Linked DNA regions of Anatilimnocola aggregata. Each later gene encodes a partner of the first gene's protein in a complex. Links are inferred from orthologs where the notes say so. Each region holds a gene or a part of one and is shown in the gene's direction. Other genes may lie near its edges.

Evidence for each region.
Region 2: the proteins of accC (region 1) and accD are in contact, whole or in part, in a solved structure (PDB 8UXZ), measured with the Escherichia coli proteins. The link is inferred for Anatilimnocola aggregata from one-to-one orthologs.

What each region holds. Positions count from the first base shown.
Region 1 is NZ_CP036274.1:7,454,177-7,457,343, reverse strand. The notes cover bases 95-2,941. They hold accC (acetyl-CoA carboxylase biotin carboxylase subunit), read left to right. Parts: upstream 95-762; coding sequence 763-2,121; downstream 2,122-2,941. Other genes in these bases: ETAA8_RS28275 (DUF1559 domain-containing protein), read right to left, coding at 2,608-2,941; ETAA8_RS28280 (carboxypeptidase-like regulatory domain-containing protein), read right to left, coding at 2,157-2,573; accB (acetyl-CoA carboxylase biotin carboxyl carrier protein), read left to right, coding at 229-735. Outside these bases: more of ETAA8_RS28275, read right to left, coding at 2,942-3,167. UniProt on the Escherichia coli protein: This protein is a component of the acetyl coenzyme A carboxylase complex; first, biotin carboxylase catalyzes the carboxylation of the carrier protein and then the transcarboxylase transfers the carboxyl group to form malonyl-CoA.
Region 2 is NZ_CP036274.1:1,724,558-1,727,815, forward strand. The notes cover bases 28-2,965. They hold accD (acetyl-CoA carboxylase, carboxyltransferase subunit beta), read left to right. Parts: upstream 28-1,051; coding sequence 1,052-1,879; downstream 1,880-2,965. Other genes in these bases: rpe (ribulose-phosphate 3-epimerase), read left to right, coding at 28-167; ETAA8_RS06720 (histidine phosphatase family protein), read left to right, coding at 189-818; msrA (peptide-methionine (S)-S-oxide reductase MsrA), read right to left, coding at 1,932-2,468; ETAA8_RS06735 (WD40 repeat domain-containing protein), read right to left, coding at 2,590-2,965. In the rest of the region: more of rpe, read left to right, coding at 1-27; more of ETAA8_RS06735, read right to left, coding at 2,966-3,258.

The sequences.
Region 1 (3,167 bases):
ACGGGTGCTCAGCAGTTCTTCCGCAAATCTGCAACTTGAGCTTTTGCCCACTACCTGCTGCTGGCTGATTGCGTCCGTTCGCAGCCCGCATGATTGCTTATCGTTTGCTCATCTAGTGATTCATAGGAAATAGGTATGGCCGACGCCCGCAAGCCTTCCCAGCGAGCCGGGACGTCCGCGCGGCCCGCTACCAAGGCGGTCGCGGTCAAGAAGCCTCGGAAAAATATCATGGCAGATTCGGAAGCGGTTACTGGCAATGTGTTCGATGTGGACCGGATTCGCCGTTTGGTCGAGCTCATGAAAGAGCACGACCTGAACGAGATCGACCTCCGCGAGTCGCGGCATCGCATCCGCATTCAACGCGGAGCCGCTGTTCAATACGCGCCGCAGCAGTTCGCCGCTCCCATCATGGCAGCCGCCACACCAGCGCCGGCACCCGTCGCAGCTGCTGCGACCGCCGCACCCAAGGGACCCGTGGCCGATGGTCCGGGCATCACAGTCATCAAGAGCCCGATGGTCGGCACGTTTTATTCGCGGGCCAATCCTAAGGCGAATGCCTTTGTTAAAGTGGGCGACCGGGTCGACAGCAACACGACCGTTTGCATTATTGAAGCCATGAAGGTTTTCAACGAAATCCCGGCCGAAGTACGGGGCACGATTGTCGCCGTGCTGGTGGAAGATGGCGAAGCGGTCGAGTTTGACAAGCCGCTGTTCAAGGTCGATACCAGCAAGTAAGCCGCCGGTCGTCCGGCCATCGAGCATATGTACAAACGAATTTTGATTGCTAACCGCGGCGAAATTGCCTTGCGGATCATCCGGGCCTGCAAAGAGCTTGGCATTGAGACGGTGTGCGTCTATAGCACTGCCGATCGCGGTTCGCAGTATCTACAGCTGGCCGATGAAAGCTACTGCATCGGCCCCGCCAAGAGCGCGCAGTCGTATCTAAAGATTGATCAGATCATCAGCGCCGCCGAAGTCGGCAACGTCGAGGCCATTCACCCTGGCTACGGCTTTCTCGCCGAGAACGCCCACTTCAACGAAGTCTGCCGCAGCTGCAAGATCGACTTTATTGGCCCTACGCCGGAAGCGATGGATGCCCTCGGCGATAAGAACCGCGCTCGCGAAGCAGCCCGCAAGGCCAACGTCCCTGTCGTTCCCGGTTCAGCTGGCCTGATTGAAGACGACGAAGAAGCTGTCCGCACTGCCCGCGAAATTGGCTATCCCGTCCTCATCAAGGCGACTGCCGGTGGTGGTGGCAAAGGAATGCGCGTCGCCGCCAACGAACTGGCGCTCAAGCCCGCGTTGCAAGCTGCCAAGACCGAAGCCGCAGCTGCGTTTGGCAATGGTGGCGTCTATCTCGAACGATACATCGAAAAGCCGCGCCACGTCGAAGTGCAGATCATCGCCGATCATCACGGCAATGTTTGCCACCTCTTCGAACGCGAATGCTCGACCCAGCGTCGCCATCAAAAGCTGATCGAAGAATCGCCCGCTCCTCGCTTGCCTGCCGAGCGGCGGAAAGAGATGTGCGAAGCGGCTGTGCGACTCATCAAGCAAGTCGGCTACACCAACGCCGGCACCGTCGAATTCATTGTCGACCAGCAAGACAACTTCTACTTCATCGAAGTCAACGCGCGCGTGCAAGTCGAACACCCTGTCACCGAAATGGTGACTGGCATCGACATTATCAAGACGCAGATTCTGGTAGCGTCCGGCGAGCCACTGCCATTCAAGCAGGAAGACATCAAGCAGACGGGCTGTGCTATCGAGTGCCGCATCAATGCCGAAAATCCCGACCGCAACTTCCAGCCCAATCCGGGGCTCATCAAGCAGATGTTCGTTCCCGGCGGTCTGGGCGTGCGGTTCGATTCTCATGCTCACGCCGGATATGTCGTGCCCCCTCATTACGACTCGATGATCGGCAAGCTGATCGTCTATAAGCCCACTCGGGCCGAAGCGATTGCCACGATGATTCGCGCGCTTGACGAACTGCGAGTCGAAGGCATAGCGACGACTGCAATGTTCCACAAGAAGGTGCTTAGTCACGCCACCTTTGCCGATGCACTGGTCGATACCGGCTTCGTCGAACGGACGTTCCTCGCCCCCGAAGTTCACAAATAGCTCGGCATTTTTGGCACGCTTAGCGGACCCGCCACTTAGGGCGACGACTTCAATTCAAAGTCGAATTTGTTGTGCCCGGGCTTCACTTCAGCTGTGAACCCGCTGGTCGCAGGATCGCTATATTTGGCCGGGGTAATCAATTTGGGCATTGGCGCGCCACCGGGTTCCGTGGGAAGAATGACGTCGTTGGCGACGACGACCACCCGGTACGTCCCTGGAGTCAGGCCACGTTCTGTGCCTGTCTGAATCCGGTATCGCCCTGATACATCGATTGCTCCGTTGGCGAGTGCTCCGCCTGGCGCGTAGAACGAGATGTCGCCCCTCGATAACGGCTGGCCGTCAAGCGTAACCTGTCCTTCGACCGTGGAAATAGGGCCCTGACAGCCCACCAGCGCCAATAGTCCGCAGGCCAGTAACAAGGTGGGGAGTTTTAGCTGGCGATCATTGAACATCGGACGAATACAACTCTGTACGCAGACATCGAGGTTAAGGAACAATCGCCGTTTCCCCTTCTGCTTTGGTGGCCAGGTAGCGATACAAGTCGTAGTTGATGTTCTGCTGAATGATGCGCACCGAGCCATCGCCCAATACGAATTGGACAATTCCCGGATGCTTGCTGCGAAAGGTCATGACGTTCCACCAGCTGCCCACGGTCGGCGGATAGACGAAGAAGTTCGGTGGGCCGTGGCAACTGCAGTAGTCGCCGTTGGAATAGAACGCGGCCGAATGAAAATTCTGCGAGACGACGTCTTCGCCCACCATGAACGTATTCGAGGTGCCGTCGGTAATTGAACCGAGCCGCACTCCGTCTTGATAGTTGTTGCGATAGAAGATGCCGTTACACAGATTGGTGTTGTGCCGATCGGGCGTGGGACTGGGATGCACGCTGCTGGCATTTCCCATCTTGTGATCACCCATCACTCCCTTGTAGTTGGTGCGAGTTACCAAGAACGTCTCGCACTGCCACTGACCCAAGGCAGCTTTACCTGCATCGGGATCGGATGGACATTGCAGGAACTTGACGGGTGTCTTCATCGCGTCGCGAC
Region 2 (3,258 bases), 5.7 Mb from region 1 along the record:
AACTTCGGCCCGAAGTGATTTTAGAGGTGGATGGCGGCGTCAACACGTCGACCATTGGCCGATGTGCGCAGGCAGGAGCGCAGTGGTTCGTAGTTGGGTCAGCGATCTTCGGGCAGGCGAGCTATCGGCCGGCTGTCGAACAACTTACTCAACTGGCACGTCTTTAAGGAGGTCAAGTTCGATCCTGTATGGTTCGTATTCTGCTGATTCGTTCTGCTGCGACTGATTTCGACGAACAAGGTCGCATCAAGGGAACTCTCGATTTGCCGCTCAGCGATGTCGGCACCGCCCAAGCGGTTCGCCTGGTCGCTGAATTGCAGCAAGTCGATATCGACTACTTCTACAGTTCCACTTGCCGTTGTGCGGTCGAAACGGCCACGCAACTCGCCAACAGCCGCCGGCTGAAGGTGCGGCAACTGGCCGATTTTCAGAACGTCGATCACGGCCTGTGGCACGGCAAACTCGTCGACGAGTTGAAACACACCCAGCCCCGGGTCTATCGTCAACTGCAAGACCACCCGGAAACCGTCTGCCCACCGGAAGGTGAACCGGTCGGCATGGCCCAGGCCCGCGTGCGGGTTGGTGTCGACCGACTTTTACGCAAGCATCGGACGGGGACGATTGCCCTGGTATTGCCTGAACCACTCTTCAGCCTGGTCCGCAACGTCATCACTCCCGGTGAACTTGGCGACCTGTGGAAGGCCGAGTGCCAATGTGGCGGCTGGCAGTTGCTCGATCTGGGGAACGACGACGTTCGCCGCGTGGTGCTAGCACATACTTCGGCCGCTGTACTCCCTGTTGCAGGGGGCGCTGCCTAGTAAAGGCGGAATAACTGCGCCGGCCAATGGCCGGCAACCGATACCCTAATGGATAGGCCTGCCGCAATCGCGAGACAATTGACCCCCTGCCGACAGCCCGCATTTTTGTAGAATCAAAAGCCGGAATTTGCTTGCATGACCCCGGCAACCTAGCGCATAGTCGCCCTGGATTGGAGCATGTCATGGGAGCCCTCCCTACAGCCTCGATATCATCCTCCTCCCCCATGTCTATCGTGACTACGCCATCCAACATCAAACGGCCTAAACGTGGCGTCCCCGAAGGGCTCTGGCTGCGCTGTCCAGGCTGCAGTGCCTCGATCTTCAAAAAGGAAGCCGAGAAACAGCACAACGTCTGCCCGCAGTGCGAGTATCACTTTTACGTCTCTGCCCCCGAGCGAATCGCCCAGCTGCTGGACGAAGGTACGTTTGAGGAGTGGGACGCAAACCTGCTGCCAACCGACCCGCTGCAGTTTGCCGATTCGAAACCGTACAAAGAGCGTCTAATTGCCGAACAGAAGCGAACCGGCATGACCGACGCTGCCGTGACGGGCTGTGGCATGATTCGCGCTCGCCGCGTCGCGGTGGGTGTGACCGACTCGGCCTTCATCATGGGGAGCATGGGTTCGGTGGTAGGCGAACGACTGGCCCGGTTAGTCGAACGTGCCACTGCCGAGAATTTGCCCCTCATCATAGTCAGCGGTTCGGGCGGTGGCGCCCGCATGCACGAAGGGATCTTGTCGCTGATGCAAATGGCCAAGGTCTCGGCAGCTCTGGCTCGCTACGACTCGGCTGGCGGCTTGTTCATCTCGGTGCTGACGAATCCCACGATGGGTGGCGTCGCGGCCAGCTTTGCTTCGCTGGGTGATCTGGTCTTTGCGGAACCGAAGGCGCTGATTGGCTTCGCCGGCCCACGCACGATTAAAGCCACGATTCGCCTGGAACTCCCCAAGGGATTTCAAACCAGCGAGTTTCTGCTGCAGCACGGCTTCATCGACCGCATCGTCAGCCGCTCGCGATTGAAGAGCGAAATCGCCCGCGCGATCGACTACTGCGGTAAGTAGGCCAACACAGGCCGTTGCGGCGGAGCGTGACGAGTTCTATGCAGAGGTCTTTTTAGTCGCGCTGGATCAGTCCCGCGTACTTCGCGCGGACCTTGCATACCTTTGGGATGGCTGCCCCTTGAATGTAGGGCTGATCGAGATGCTGCTGGGCATAGTCCTGGTGGTAATCTTCTGCCGGGAAGAACTCGACGAGCGGTTCGAGACTCGTGACGATTGGCTGCGCGAAGGCCCGCTTCTCGGTTAGCTCCTTAATTTTCGCGGCCGCGGCCTCTTTCTGGGCATCGTCGGCATAGAAGATGGCCGAGCGATATTGCGTCCCCTGGTCTGCTCCCTGGCGATTCAGCGTTGTGGGATCGTGAGCATCGAAGAACACACTCAAGAGTGTGTCGAGCGAAATCTGCTCTGGGTCGTAGGTCACGCGAATCACTTCGGCATGGCCCGTATTCCCGTCACACACGCGGCGGTAATTGGCGCTTTCCTTCGTCCCGCCGGCATAACCGCTCGTGACATCGCTGACACCCTTTAACTGCTCGAAGGCCGCCTCGGTACACCAGAAACAACCCCCGGCAAGCACGATGGTAGTGGTCATGGTTTTCGATCTCCCCAGCAGCAGAATGTCTTCCTTGCGATAGATAGTGCATTCTTAGCAACTGTCCCCGTCAGGGCAATCGCCTTGCTAAGGTGGAGTATCGCTTGCCTCGGGACAGCTGTTAATCCCCGAACCGCATCAGTTCGCGGCCACCTTCAATTTGTCGGATGATGCCACCATAGCTGCCGACCATGAACGCGCTGCTATCGGGATTGAAGCTGAAGCGAGCGGGGTCTTTCTCGGGGCGAAAGGTGTCGTCAGCACCCCGAGTGAGATAGGTGCGGAAGGTTCCCTTCTCGAACGTAAAGCGGCCCGCTTCTTCGCCACTGGGCAACTTCCAGATGACGACGTCGCCATTGTCCTGGCAACCCGCGGCGAGGTACTTGCCGTCGGGCGAGAAGAACGGATGAGCAATCCCCTTCACGCCTGTTTGCAAACGCGTTTGGGGTGTGAGATTGACCAGATCCCAGATCAGCACATTGCCGCCATCGTGGCCGGTGGCGAGGTGGACAGTATCCGGGGCAATCGCCACTCGAAAAAAGGGCTGAGTCAATGGCTGCGAGGTTTGGACTAACTTGCCGGTCGCGATTTCACATTTGCGAATCAGGTATTGGTCTGGCCCCTCTTTCTGCGTTTCGCGGCAGACGCCAATGAGGGACGTGCCATCGAGCGGGAACGCCACGCTGACGCAGCCGCCGAGGGGTTTGATCTGGTGCTCTTTGCTCCAGTCGTTCCGGTCGTAGATCACACACTTGCTGCGACTGACGACGGCCAGTTTTTCGCCGTCGGC